Regions from separate parts of the Streptomyces sp. RLA123 genome, predicted to be linked through region 1. Evidence: riboswitches for the same ligand, from Rfam matches in the RefSeq annotation. Region 1 holds a riboswitch; each other region holds the start of a gene.
What was found. Region 1 has a riboswitch for cobalamin ahead of RV983_RS31215 (prenyltransferase/squalene oxidase repeat-containing protein). Riboswitches for the same ligand answer to the same signal wherever they lie in the genome.
Positions count from the first base shown of each region.

Region 1 (4,204 bases):
GCCGTAGGCGGCCGCCCAGGGCGCGCGGGTGCGGCGGGCGGCCACCACATAGCCGGCCGCGGCGCCCAGGAGGGCCAGCAGCAGGATGTTGGTGGTGCGGCTCGCGGCGGTGGCGAGCCCGAGGGCCCAGGCCCACCAGGCGAACGGATGGAGTTGGCGGGGCAGCAGCAGCCGCGCGCCGGGGCGCGGCATCAGCCCGACACCTCCGGGGTCCTGCGGTCGCGCCGGCGGGCCCGGACGACGGCGGCGCCGGCCAGGGCCGCGACCGCGAGGGTGCCGGCCACCAGCGGCCAGCCGTTCCAGCGCTGTTCGCCGGAGGCGGCGCCGGCCGACGGCACCCCGCGTACGGTCGCGGCCGCGCCGGGAGTGCTCGTGGTGCCGGCCGGTCCGGTGCGGGAGCCGGCGGACGGGCTCGGGTCGGGGCTCTGGGAGGCTGCGGCGCTCCGGCTCGCGGAGGGACGGGGCGTCGCGCCCTTGCCACTCGCACGCGCGCTCACGGCCGGGTGCGAGGCAGCGCCGCCGGACCCGCCGTTGCCGGATCCGCCCGCGCCGTTACCTGACGATTCGCCAGTCCCGCTGCCCGACGTACCTCCGCCGGGCTTCGCGGTGGTATGAGCCGGACGGGGCGTCGGCTTCGGCGTCGGCGTGACCGCGCTGCGCGGCGACGGAGGTTCGTTGGCACCGGAGTCCTGCCACACCCACGCGTCGATGCCGCCCTTGACCGGGGTGCGGCCGGCCGGTCCGGCCGCGCCGTACACCCAGTCGCTGGTCCCGGGGAGCATGTACCAGTACGACCAGTACGTGTCCTTGTCCACCGCCGCGCATCCCGTGCCGGGTGCGCCGTCCAGCGCGCAGACGAAGCCGCCGCCGTAGGGACCGGAGCCCAGCCGCACCGAGAAGCCAGCCTGTTGCAGTGCCTGGATGCCGCTCTGCGGTGACGGCGCGCATCCGGTCCGGCTCGGGTACGGGGCGTCCGGGACCCCACGGTCCTCCACGACGACCAGCACGCCGGAGCAGCCGCCTGCCGCACCGGCCGGGGCGGCGGCGGGCCACAGCAGCGCCGCGGCCGCGGTGGCGCAGACCGCCAGCGCCGCCGAGCCCTGCCGGATCACGCCCGGGTTCCCGCGGAGCGGCGCCGCCGCACGGCGACCACGATCGCGGCGCCGGCTGCCACGAGTGCCGCCGAACCCGCCGCCTGCGGCAGCACGGAGGTGCCGGTGCTGGCCAGCGTGCCTCCCGTACCGCCCGAGGTCGTCGAACCGGCGGGGGCCTGCGCCGTGGCGCTCGGCGTGGCCGATGCGGAGGCGGAGGCGGAGGGGGTCGCCGTGCCGGTGGGGGTCGCGGAACCGCCCGGCGCGGTGGGCTCACCGGTGGCGGTGGGTGAGGCGGTGGCGGAGTCACTGGCCGTAGGGCTCGGTGACGAACAGTCCAGGGTCGCCAGTCCGTCCGTCGCGCCCGCGCCGTCCACGGTCGCGTACGAGATCCCGGACAGTGCCGTCACCGCCTGCACGGTGGCGCGCAGCGCGCTGCCGTCGGCCTTGGCCTCCTGGTAGCCCACCGCGCCGCGGTCCTTGGCCGCGCCGCCGCAGCCGACCTGACGTTCGCGCAGCCAGTCCGCGCCCTTGCCGGCGGCCGCGCCGCGCCCGCCGGCCCGCAGGGCCTGGGTCGCCAGGGCGGTGGAGTTGGCGTTCACGACCGCGGTCGGACCCGTGCCGGCGAATCCACCGTCCTTGCCCTGCTTCTTCACCAGCCAGTCCAGCGCCTTGCCCGCGGCAGCGTCCTGGTGGCCCGCGGCGAGCAGGGCCTGCACGACCATCCCGGTGCCGTCCGCGTCGGAGGCGCAGTCCGCGGCGGCGTCCGGGAAGAAGACCGGGAAGCCGCCGTCGGCGCACTGGTTGGCGAGCAGGAAGTCCACGGCCTCGACGGGCACGGCGGCGCCGTCCCGCTTCAGCGCGATCAGGGCCAGCGACTGCGTCAGCGTGTTGGAGTAGTCGTTGACCTCGGTGCCGCCGAAGGTGGCGTGGTCGGTGAAGCGGCCGCTGGGCTGCATACGGGAGTTGAGCTGCGCGATCAGGTCGCGGCCCGCGAACGCTCCCGGGTCGCGGTGGCCCGCCTCGGCCACCAGCGCGAGCTTCGCGAGCGACCCCGCGTAGATGTCGCCGGGCGTGTCACCGGTGAGGTAGGACTCGGCGTGCGCGGCCAGCCAGTCGGTCGCGGCGGTGGTCTCGCCCTTGCCCGTACGCGTGGCCGACAGGGCCAGTACGACGTCGGCCGTGAGGCCGGGGTCGGCGCCGAAGTCGCCCTCGACGTGGTCGCCGTCCTTCAGCTGGCGGCCCGCCCATCCGGCCGCGGCCGCGGCATCCGACGGCACGGCCGGGGCGGCCGCTGCGGGCGTCGCCGGCAGGGCGACAAGGGCGGCGGTGATGAGCGCGGGAGCGACCGTGCGGCCGGATATGCGCAACGAAGCCTCCTGAACGGTGGCCTTCGGGACGCACCCCGCGAGTGCGGCCGCGCGGTAGGCGGGCGGCCGTGCCCAGGGGCCTCGTCCCGTGACCGCGACGGATGAGAACCAGCGCCGCCGACGGGTCATCGGGCTCGCCGCGGACGGCATCACGGATGCCGCGCGGCCCACCGTTGCGGGCCAGCGCCGGAATTCGACCGGCTTCCCCCACCAGAGGCGGAGGGAAGGTTATGTCCCGGGGACGCGCCGCTTCAAGGCGGCACCCGCGAGTGTGACAACACCCACGCGCCCATCACCTGCGGCAACGTCCGTCCGCCCCGCCCGCGGAAGCCGAACTCCCCCGCCCCTCGGCCGCGTTCCCGGCAAGACAGGAGCCGACTCCCCCGGGACCCCTGGGACCCGCGGTGCGGGTCAGCGGCGCAGCAGGTAGGTGTCCATGATCCAGCCCTTGCGCGCCCGCGCCTCGGCCCGCAGCTCGCGGATGCGCCCGGCGGTCTCCGCGAGCGGGCCGGAGACGAGGATCTCGTCGTCGGTGCCCAGGTAGGCGCCGTAGTGGATCTCGACACCCTCGGGATCGATCCCGGCGAAGGCCGCTTCGCCGTCGAGCATGACGACGACGTCGTCGACACCCTCGGGGATGCCGCCCTCGGCGAGCCGGCGGCCGGTGGTGATCTGGAGGGGGCGGCCGACGCGGGTGAGCGTCGTGCGGTGGCGGGCGGCCAGGACGGAGACGCTGCTGATGCCGGCGATCACCTCGTAGGTGAAGGCGGTCGCGTCCGTGCGGGCGCGGACGTCGTCGAGGACGGCGATGACGCTGTCGTACAGCCCGGGGTCGCCCCAGACGAGGAAGGCCGCGGTCTCCTCCGGGCCGACCCGCTCCGCGAGGAGGTGCTCCACCACGTCGGCCCGGCGGCGGCGCCAGTCCTCGACGGCCGCCGGGTAGCCGGGGGCGGTGCGGTCGCGCTCGGCGTCGGGAACCTCCACGACGCGGTGGCCCGGGCGGGCGTGCTCCTCCAGCATGCGGTGGCGCAGCCGGACGAGTTCCTGGCGTTCGCCGGTCTTGCCCAGGACGAGGAAGACGTCGGTCCCGGCGATCGCCTTGACTGCCTGGAGGGTGAGGTGGTCGGGGTCGCCGGCGCCGATACCGATCACGCGTATGTGTCGCATGGGGCGATTGTGCCGCGTGTTGGCCCTCGTACGCCGCCCTGCCCGACCTGTTCCCGAGCCCCCTGTGAACTCCGTCACCCCGGACGGGGCGATTACGGCACCGCATAGTAGACGGCCCCGAACGGCATATGCGAGCCATCCCTACCGCACCGGACATTTCACGCACAGGAGGACGGACCGTCTGCGATCCGCGTGTCGCTTCCGGCCGTCCGCCCGACGCGGACGGCATCCTGAAGGGACGTCAGATTTTCACAACAAGGCGCCGAACGGGCACACGCATGCCTCGCTTCGCAGCGCAAGGATCGTCTTCGCTACGACTCGGCGTAGTAACGATCTTCCATTGCCCCGCTCTCGGGACCGTCCGCACAATGGCCGAGCCCGCACGGCGTCATCGCAGCTCAGGCGGGATGTGAATACGGACGCCGAACCACCGAGTGAGGTCACGCAATGACGAACCACCGCCGGAAGACGCGCCATCGCAAGATCGTCGTCGCCGCTCTCGCCGTCGCCGCCGTGGGAGTGCCCTCGGTCGCCATGGCATCCATCGACAGCCCTCAGCAGAACGCGCGGCACGGC
Region 1 is NZ_JBWDOR010000003.1:6,814,719-6,818,922, reverse strand. It holds gene RV983_RS31225 (energy-coupling factor transporter transmembrane protein EcfT) at 1-192, opposite strand, end outside; gene RV983_RS31220 (hypothetical protein) at 192-1,112, opposite strand; gene RV983_RS31215 (prenyltransferase/squalene oxidase repeat-containing protein) at 1,109-2,461, opposite strand; cobalamin riboswitch at 2,564-2,691, opposite strand; gene cobF (precorrin-6A synthase (deacetylating)) at 2,873-3,628, opposite strand; gene RV983_RS31205 (CAP domain-containing protein) at 4,076-4,204, shown strand, end outside.

Region 2 (4,204 bases), 770 kb from region 1:
GCCTACCGCGCCGCCGACCGGCGCGAACAGTCCGGCCGCAGTACGGAGACGGACGCCCTCGCCCGGGCGGCCGACCGGATTTCGGGGCGTCAGTAGCGGCCGCGCGGGGACCGGGGAACCCAGCACCCCCAGGATTCCCATCGTTAACTTTCCGTTCACCCGGACTCCGTACGGTCGCCACCGCCACTGTCGGATCGAACGAATGCCTGGGTACATGGAACACATCACGCTCCTGATCGGAATCGTGATTATCACCGCACTCGTGTTCGACTTCACGAACGGTTTCCACGACACCGCCAATGCGATGGCCACCACCATCTCCACTGGCGCACTGGGCCCCCGGACGGCGGTGGCGATGTCCGCCGTCCTGAACCTGGTCGGGGCGTTCCTGTCGGTGGAAGTCGCCAAGACGATCTCCGGAGGGATCCTCGACGAGACCGCGGGGATCAAGCCCGAGGTCATCTTCGCCGGGCTGGTCGGCGCCATCGTCTGGAATCTGCTGACCTGGCTGGCGGGGCTCCCCTCCAGTTCTTCGCACGCCCTGTTCGGCGGTCTGATCGGCGCCTCCGTCGCGTCGGCGGGGTTCGGGGCGGTCAACGGCGACGCGGTCGTCATGAAGGTGCTCGTCCCGGCCGTCTGCGCGCCGGTCGTCGCCGGGGTCGCCGCACTGCTGGCGACCCGCCTGACCTACCGCATCAGCCGCGGCAGCGACCCGGCCGCGACCGCCAAGGGCTACCGGGCCGGCCAGATCGCCTCGGCGGGCCTGGTCTCCCTCGCGCACGGCACGAACGACGCCCAGAAGACCATGGGCGTCATCACCCTCGCCCTCATCGCCGGCAACGTCGTCGCCCCGGACTCCGACCCGCCGCTGTGGGTCATCGTCTCGGCGGGCCTGGCCATCGCGCTCGGCACGTTCATCGGCGGCTGGCGGATCATCCGCACCATGGGCAAGGGCATCACCGACATCCAGCCGCCGCAGGGCTTCGCCGCCCAGACCGGCGCCGCGGCGGTCATCCTGGCCTCCTCCCACCTCGGCTTCTCCCTGTCCACCACGCAGGTCTGCTCCGGTTCCGTGATGGGCGCCGGTCTGGGCCGCAGGGGCGGCGTCGTGCGCTGGAGCACCGCGGGCCGCATGGCCGCCGCATGGGCGCTGACCCTGCCGGCCGCCGGCCTGGTCGCGGCCGGCGCCGCGCTCCTGGCGGACCAGGGTGACGCCGGCGTCACCGCGGTCGCCGTGCTGGGGCTCGCCGTGTGCGCCGCGATCTGGGTGGCCGCGCGCCGCAGGCCGGTCGACCACACCAACGTCAACGACGACGGCGCGGACACGGACGCCGGGCAGTCGGGCATTGTCACCGCGGCCGTCGCCGCCGTGATGCCGCCGCCCGCGGGCGCCCTCACCCCGGCCGGCCCGCCCGCCGACACCGGCCACGCCAAGGCCACCGCCTGACGGCGGGCACCGCCCCACCGGTCCCGGAAGGACACAGCAGCATGCACATCGACTGGGCGGCCCTCGGCTCCGTCTTCGGCGTCAGTCTCGCCGTCACCGTCGGCCTCGTCGGCCTCTTCACCCTCGGCATCGTCGGCCTGTCCCGGCCGGCCGCGGCCGGGGGCGGTCAGGGCGCCGTGTCGCGCGCGGGCGCGTACGCGTGCTTCGCGCTGTGCGCGGCGGCCGTGGCGTACGGGATCTTCCTGATCGTCTCCTGACGCCCCGGAACGCGGTGCGAACTCGGCCTCAGCTCCCGGCCCTTCCGGTCGTGAGCTGGGGTTTCCGCCTTTCCGGGCCGCTTCGGGACGAGTTGACGGGCCGGAGCGGAGCGTGGTGGTATCGGAACCGCCACACGGCGGCAGGAGAGGAAGTCCGGTGAAAATCCGGCGCGGTCCCGCCACTGTCACCGGGGAGCGCGCCTCCACCAGCGGCCACGGCCCGTACCACGGGCTGGAAGGCCGGGGGTGCCGCCGATCCGGGAGCCAGGAGACTCTCACCGCCGGTCACGTCGAGCCAGGGCGCGGACCCTGAGTGAGGACACCTGCGATGGGCGGCAGTCGCCGTACACCCGACGCCGGCTCTGCCGCGCCGTCGGTCTTCGCCGCCGGGGCGGCTCTCGGCTGGCTGGCCGATCTCGCCCTCGCCGACCCGCGACGCGGGCATCCGGTGGCCGCCTTCGGGCGCGCGGCAGGCGCACTGGAGCGCGCGTTGTGGCAGGACCACCGCGGCCGGGGCGCCCTCTACACCGCGTTGTGCGCCGGGGGCGCCGCGGCGGCCGCCGCGGGGGCCGCGGGGGCCGCACGCGCCGTACGCCGCTCCCCCGCCGCGTCCGTGGCGTTGACCGCCGCCTCGACGTGGGCGGTGCTCGGCGGTACGTCGCTGGCGCGTGAGGCACGGACGATCGGCGCCGCCCTGGCCGCCGGGGACACCGCGGCGGCGCGGGCCCGGCTGCCCCACTTGTGCGGGCGGGACCCGCAGGCCCTGGACGAGCGGCAGATGGCCCGGGCGGTCGTCGAGTCGGTCGCCGAGAACACCTCCGACGCCGTCGTCGGCGCCCTGGTGTGGGGCGCGTTGGGCGGCGTGCCGGGGCTCGTGGGCTTCCGCGCGGTCAACACCCTCGACGCGATGGTCGGTCACAGGTCGCCGCGCTTCCGCCGGTTCGGCTGGGCGTCCGCCCGGCTTGACGACGTGGCCGGTTTCCCCGGTGCCCGGCTGACCGCCGCGCTCACCGTACTGGCGGGCCCCGACCGGCGCGGCGCGTGGCGCGCCTGGCACGCGGACGGCGGCCGGCACCCGAGCCCCAACGCCGGGCCCGTGGAGGCTTCGTTCGCGGGGGCTTTGAGCGTACGGCTCGGGGGGACGCTGACGTACGGGGGCCGGATCGAGCACCGGCCCGTACTCGGCGCCGGCAACCGGACGGTGGAGGTGGCGGACATCGAGCGGGCGGTGCGGCTGTCGCGGCGGGTGAGCGCGCTGGCCCTGGTGGCCACGGCCGGGGGCCGGCTGGCCTGGCACCGGTGGACCTCGCACCGGCCGGTCCGGAGGGGGAACGCATGAGCGGCGGAGCGCTGTTGGTGGCCGGCACCACCTCGGACGCGGGCAAGAGCGTCGTCACCGCCGGCATCTGCCGCTGGCTGGCCCGCCGGGGCGTGTCCGTGGCCCCGTTCAAGGCGCAGAACATGTCGCTGAACTCGTATGTGACGCGCGAGGGCGCCGAGATCGGCCGCGCGCAGGCCATGCAGGCTCAGGCCGCGCGCGTGGAGCCCTCCGCGCTGATGAACCCCGTGCTGCTCAAACCGGGCGGCGACCGCACGAGCCAGGTCGTGCTGATGGGCCGCCCGGTGGGCGAGATGAGCGCACGCGGCTACCACAACGGGCGCCGCTCGGAACTGCTGGAGACCGTCACCGCCTGCCTGGAGGAGCTCCGCTCCCGCCACGACGCCGTCATCTGCGAGGGCGCGGGCAGCCCCGCCGAGATCAACCTGCGGCACGGCGACATCGTCAACATGGGCCTGGCCAGGGCGGCGCGGCTGCCGGTGGTCGTCGTCGGCGACATCGACCGGGGCGGGGTCTTCGCGTCCTTCTTCGGCACGACCGCGCTGCTGAGCCCCGAGGACCAGGAGCTGGTCTGCGGCTACCTCGTCAACAAGTTCCGCGGCGACGTCTCGCTGCTGGAACCCGGGCTGGAGATGCTGCGCGGTCTGACCGGACGCCGCTTCTACGGTGTCCTGCCGTTCCGGCACGGCCTCGGGATCGACGAGGAGGACGGGCTGCGCATGTCGCTGCGCGGCACCGTGCGGGAGTCGGACACGGCACCGCCGCACGGCGAGGACGTGCTGCGGGTCGCCGTCGCCGCGGTCCCCCTGATGTCCAACTTCACCGACGTCGACGCCCTCGCGGCCGAACCCGGCGTCCTCGTGCGCTTCGTCGACCGGCCCGAGGAGCTCGCGGACGCCGACCTCGTCGTCCTGCCCGGCACCCGGGGGACCGTCAAGGCGCTGGAATGGCTGCGCCGGCGCGGACTGGCCGACGCCATCGTGCGGCGCGCGGCGCAGGGCCGCCCGGTCCTCGGGATCTGCGGCGGCTTCCAGATGCTGGCCGAGTCGATCGACGACCCGGTCGAGTCGCGGGCCGGCCTCGTACCGGGCCTCGGCCTGCTGCCGGTACGGGTGCGCTTCGCGCCCGGCAAGACCCTGGCCCGGCCGTCCGGCACGGCCT
Region 2 is NZ_JBWDOR010000003.1:6,046,515-6,050,718, reverse strand. It holds gene RV983_RS27595 (NAD(P)/FAD-dependent oxidoreductase) at 1-96, shown strand, start outside; gene RV983_RS27590 (inorganic phosphate transporter) at 215-1,447, shown strand; gene RV983_RS27585 (hypothetical protein) at 1,489-1,704, shown strand; cobalamin riboswitch at 1,852-1,978, shown strand; gene RV983_RS27580 (cobalamin biosynthesis protein) at 2,033-3,043, shown strand; gene RV983_RS27575 (cobyric acid synthase) at 3,040-4,204, shown strand, end outside.
Region 2: another riboswitch for cobalamin. It lies ahead of RV983_RS27580 (cobalamin biosynthesis protein); the one in region 1 lies ahead of RV983_RS31215 (prenyltransferase/squalene oxidase repeat-containing protein).

Region 3 (4,204 bases), 2.6 Mb from region 1:
GGTCATATGATCTCGTCCTCCGTGGCAAGGGCGTTGAGGGCGGCGGCCGCGAGCGCGCTGCCGCCGCGCCGGCCGCGCACGATCAGGTACTCCAGGCCGGCGGGGTGGGCGGCCAGGGCGTCCTTGGACTCGGCCGCGCCGACGAATCCGACCGGCACGCCGATGACGGCCGCGGGCCGGGGGCCGCCCGCCTCGACCATCTCCAGCAGCCGGAAGAGCGAGGTGGGGGCGTTGCCGACGGCGACGACGGCGCCTTCCAGGCGGTCCCGCCACAGTTCCATCGCGGCGGCGCTGCGGGTGGTGCCGAGTTCGGCGGCGAGCGAGGGCACGGCGGGATCGGAGAGGGTGCAGACCACGTCGTTGTCCGCGGGCAGCCGCTTGCGGGTGACGCCGCTGGCGACCATCTGCACATCGCAGAGGATCGGTGCCCCGGCGCGCAGCGCGGCGCGCGCGTCCGCGACCACGGACGGGCTGAACGCCAGGTCGCGGACGAGGTCGGTCATGCCGCACGCGTGGATCATGCGGACGGCGACCTGCGCGACGTCCGGCGGCAGGGCGTCGAGTTCCGCCTCGGCGCGGATGATGGCGAACGACCGGCGGTAGATCTCCGCGCCGTCCTTCTCGTACTCGGTCACGTCGTGGTCCTCGGTGGTGGTGGAGTCGTACGGCGGGCGGCGGCGACGGCGGCGGGCAGGTCCAGGGCGGAGGTGCTCGCGGAGGTGTCGCCCACGGTGACGCGGTAGCGGTCGGCGGCGGTGGCCACGACGTCGGCCCGGGCGCCGTCCGGGTGGCCGCAGCGGCGTGCGCAGCCGGAGAAGTGGACGGGCAGCAGGGGCAGTCCGGGACCTGCGGCCCCGGCGCGCACCGCGGCCACGGCGTCCGCCCGTACGTCCGCGAGGGACTTGGCGCAGCCGGGCTGTCCGGCGCACGCGGTCACGCCGCGCCACGGAGAGTCCTCGCCGGTCAGGAAGCCCGCCCCGGCCAGGCGTTCCAGCACCTCGGGTGCTCCGGCCGACGCTGCGCCCGGCACGACCACGCCGCGCCACGGCGTCACCCGCAGCTGCCCGAGGGCCGCGTCGGCGACCTCCGCAAGGACCCGCCACGCCTCGGCGGTCGCCCGCCCCAGCCGTACCCCGGCCGACAGCACCCACGTGCCGCCGCCGGGCTGGGGGACGGCTCCGAGCGCGGGGCCCGCCCGGTGCCCGCCTGGGGGTCCGGCCGGTCCGCTCCGGAGCGGGAGGTCGTCCGCGCCGGGCAGGAGCCCCGCGGTGCGGGCGCCCGTGGGGTCGACGTCGGCGAGGCGCCAGGCGCGGGTGGGGTGTCCGGCGGCAAGGGTGAGGAAGGCCTCGGCGGCGCGCAGCGCCCAGCGGGGTGCGTCGGCGGCGGGCACGTGGGCGACGGGTGTGCCTGCGAGGCGGAGTTCGGCGGTGGCGCGGCCGGGCCGTGCGATCACCGTCACATCGGCGCCCAGTGCGGCGACATCGCCGCGGCCGTCGTCGAAGGCGAAGAGAAATCGCCCCGACAGCCCGGCCGCCGCGGGACTCGCGCACAGCAGGGCGTCCAACTCCGCCACCCAGGCCGCCACATCGGCGTACCCGTTGCCGTCGAGGCCGCCGAGGGGAGAGGCGATGACATTGCGGGCCCGTTCGTGGGCGTACGAGGGGAGCAGTCCCGCGGCGGCCAGTCGTGTGGCGAGGGCGGTCGCCGCGCCGGGTGCGCGCAGGCCGCGCAGTTGCAGATTGCCCCGGGAGGTGAGGTCGAGACGGCCGTCGCCGAGGTCGTCGGCGGCGTCGGCCAGCACATTTGCCTGATGGGACGTCAACAAACCGCCGGGTATGCGGATCCGGGCCAGCGGACCGTCGTCGGCGGCGTGCAGCCGCAGTGCCCCGGGGCACGCGTCCCCGCGGGCGGCGGGCCCCGCCGCGGGCACGGCGAAGGCGCCGTTCACGGGGGATTCCGGGGCGGTGGGCATGGCCGCGAGCATACCCGCGGGCACCTGGGAGGTGTACGGCCCATGCAACGTCACCAGCCCTTACTATGCGAGTGGGACGGCTTTCGGGTCGCGCCCACGCCATCGACGGCGCCAGGGGAGGAAACCGGTGCGATTCCGGTGCGGTCCCGCCACTGTCATCGCGGCCCACGGGTAATGCCGGGCCGCGGGAGCCAGGAACTCCCGCCGTCATCCACCGGCCCGGGGCGCGGACCCCGAGGAAGGCACGCCCGACGTGATCCTGCTGCTCTCGACGTCCGACACCGATCTGCTCAGCGCCCGTGCGGCGGACGGGCCGGTCCCCTACCGGCTCGCCAACCCGGCACGACTCACGGCGGGGGAACTGCCCGCGCTCCTCGACGGCACCGACCTGGTCGTCGTCCGCCTGCTCGGCGGCCGCCGGGCCTGGGAGGAGGGACTGGATGCGCTGCTCGCCGGCCCGCGCCCCGTGGTCGTGCTCACCGGTGAACAGGCCCCGGACGCGCAGCTCATGGAGCTGTCCACGGTGCCGGTCGGCACCGCCGCCGAGGCCCACGCCTACCTGGCGCACGGCGGCCCCGCCAACCTCGCCCAGCTGGCCCGCTTCCTCTCCGACACCGTGCTGCTGTCCGGTCACGGCTTCGAGCCCCCGGCCTCCGCCCCGTCCTGGGGCCGCCTGGAGCGCTCCGCGGCCGCCACCGAGGGCCCGCTGGTCGCCGTCCTCTACTACCGGGCCCACCACATGAGCGGCAACACCGCCTTCGTGGAGGCGCTTTGCGTGGCGATCGAGGAGGCCGGGGGCCGTGCGCTGCCCCTGTACGTCGCCTCGCTGCGGGCACCCGAGCCGGAACTGCTCTCCGCGCTGACCGGTGTGGACGCGATCGTCACCACCGTGCTGGCCGCGGGCGGAACCCGCCCCGCGGAAGCGTCCGCCGGCGGCGACGAGGAGGCGTGGGACGCGGGCGCGCTGACCTCGCTCGACGTGCCGGTGCTCCAGGCGCTGTGCCTGACCTCCTCGCGGGCTGTGTGGGAGGGGAGCGACGAGGGGCTGTCCCCGATGGACGCCGCGACGCAGGTCGCCGTCCCCGAGTTCGACGGCCGGCTGATCACCGTCCCGTTCTCCTTCAAGGAGGTCGACGAGGACGGCCTGCCGGTCTACACGCCCGACCCCGAGCGCGCCGCCCGCGTCGCCGGGATCGCCGTGCGTCACGCGCGGCTGCGGCACATACCGCCCGCGGAGCGCCGCCTCGCGCTGGTGCTGTCCGCGTACCCGACCAAGCACTCCCGTATCGGCAACGCGGTGGGACTGGACACCCCGGCCAGCGCGGTGGCGCTGCTGCGCCGGCTGCGCGAGGAGGGCTACGACTTCGGGCCCGCGGAGGAGATCCCCGGGCTGTCCTCGGGCGACGGTGACGAGCTGATCCGCGCGCTGATCGAGGCGGGCGGCCACGACCAGGACTGGCTGACCGAGGAGCAGTTGGCCCGCAACCCGGTGCGCGTCCCGGCCGCCGACTACCGCCGCTGGTTCGCCGCGCTCCCGGCGGAGCTGCGCGACGCGGTCACCGGGCACTGGGGTCCGCCGCCCGGCTCGATGTTCGTGGACACCAGCCGCGACCCGGAGGGCGACATCGTGCTGGCCGCGCTGCGCCGCGGCAATCTGCTGATCGTCATCCAGCCGCCGCGCGGCTTCGGCGAGAACCCGATCGCGATCTACCACGACCCCGATCTGCCGCCCTCCCACCACTACCTGGCCGCCTACCGCTGGATCGCCAGTGCACAGGCCGAGGGCGGCTTCGGCGCCGACGCGATGATCCACCTGGGCAAGCACGGCAACCTGGAGTGGCTGCCCGGCAAGAACGCGGCCCTGTCCGCCGCCTGCGGCCCCGACGCGGCCCTCGGCGACCTGCCGCTGATCTACCCGTTCCTCGTCAACGACCCCGGTGAGGGAACCCAGGCCAAGCGCCGCGCCCACGCCACCCTCGTCGACCACTTGGTGCCGCCGATGGCCCGCGCCGACTCCTACGGCGACATCGCGCGTCTGGAGCAGCTGCTCGACGAGCACGCCGCGATCGCCGCCATGGACCCGGCCAAGCTGCCCGCCGTGCGCGCCCAGATCTGGACGCTCATCCAGGCGGCCAGGCTCGACCACGACCTGGGCCTGGAGGACCGGCCGCACGACGCCGAGTTCGACGACTTCCTGCTGCACGTCGACGGCTGGCTCTGCGAGATCAAGGA
Region 3 is NZ_JBWDOR010000003.1:4,240,952-4,245,155, forward strand. It holds gene RV983_RS19250 (precorrin-2 C(20)-methyltransferase) at 1-6, opposite strand, end outside; gene RV983_RS19255 (precorrin-8X methylmutase) at 3-635, opposite strand; gene cobG (precorrin-3B synthase) at 632-1,972, opposite strand; cobalamin riboswitch at 2,033-2,195, shown strand; gene cobN (cobaltochelatase subunit CobN) at 2,226-4,204, shown strand, end outside.
Region 3: another riboswitch for cobalamin. It lies ahead of cobN (cobaltochelatase subunit CobN); the one in region 1 lies ahead of RV983_RS31215 (prenyltransferase/squalene oxidase repeat-containing protein).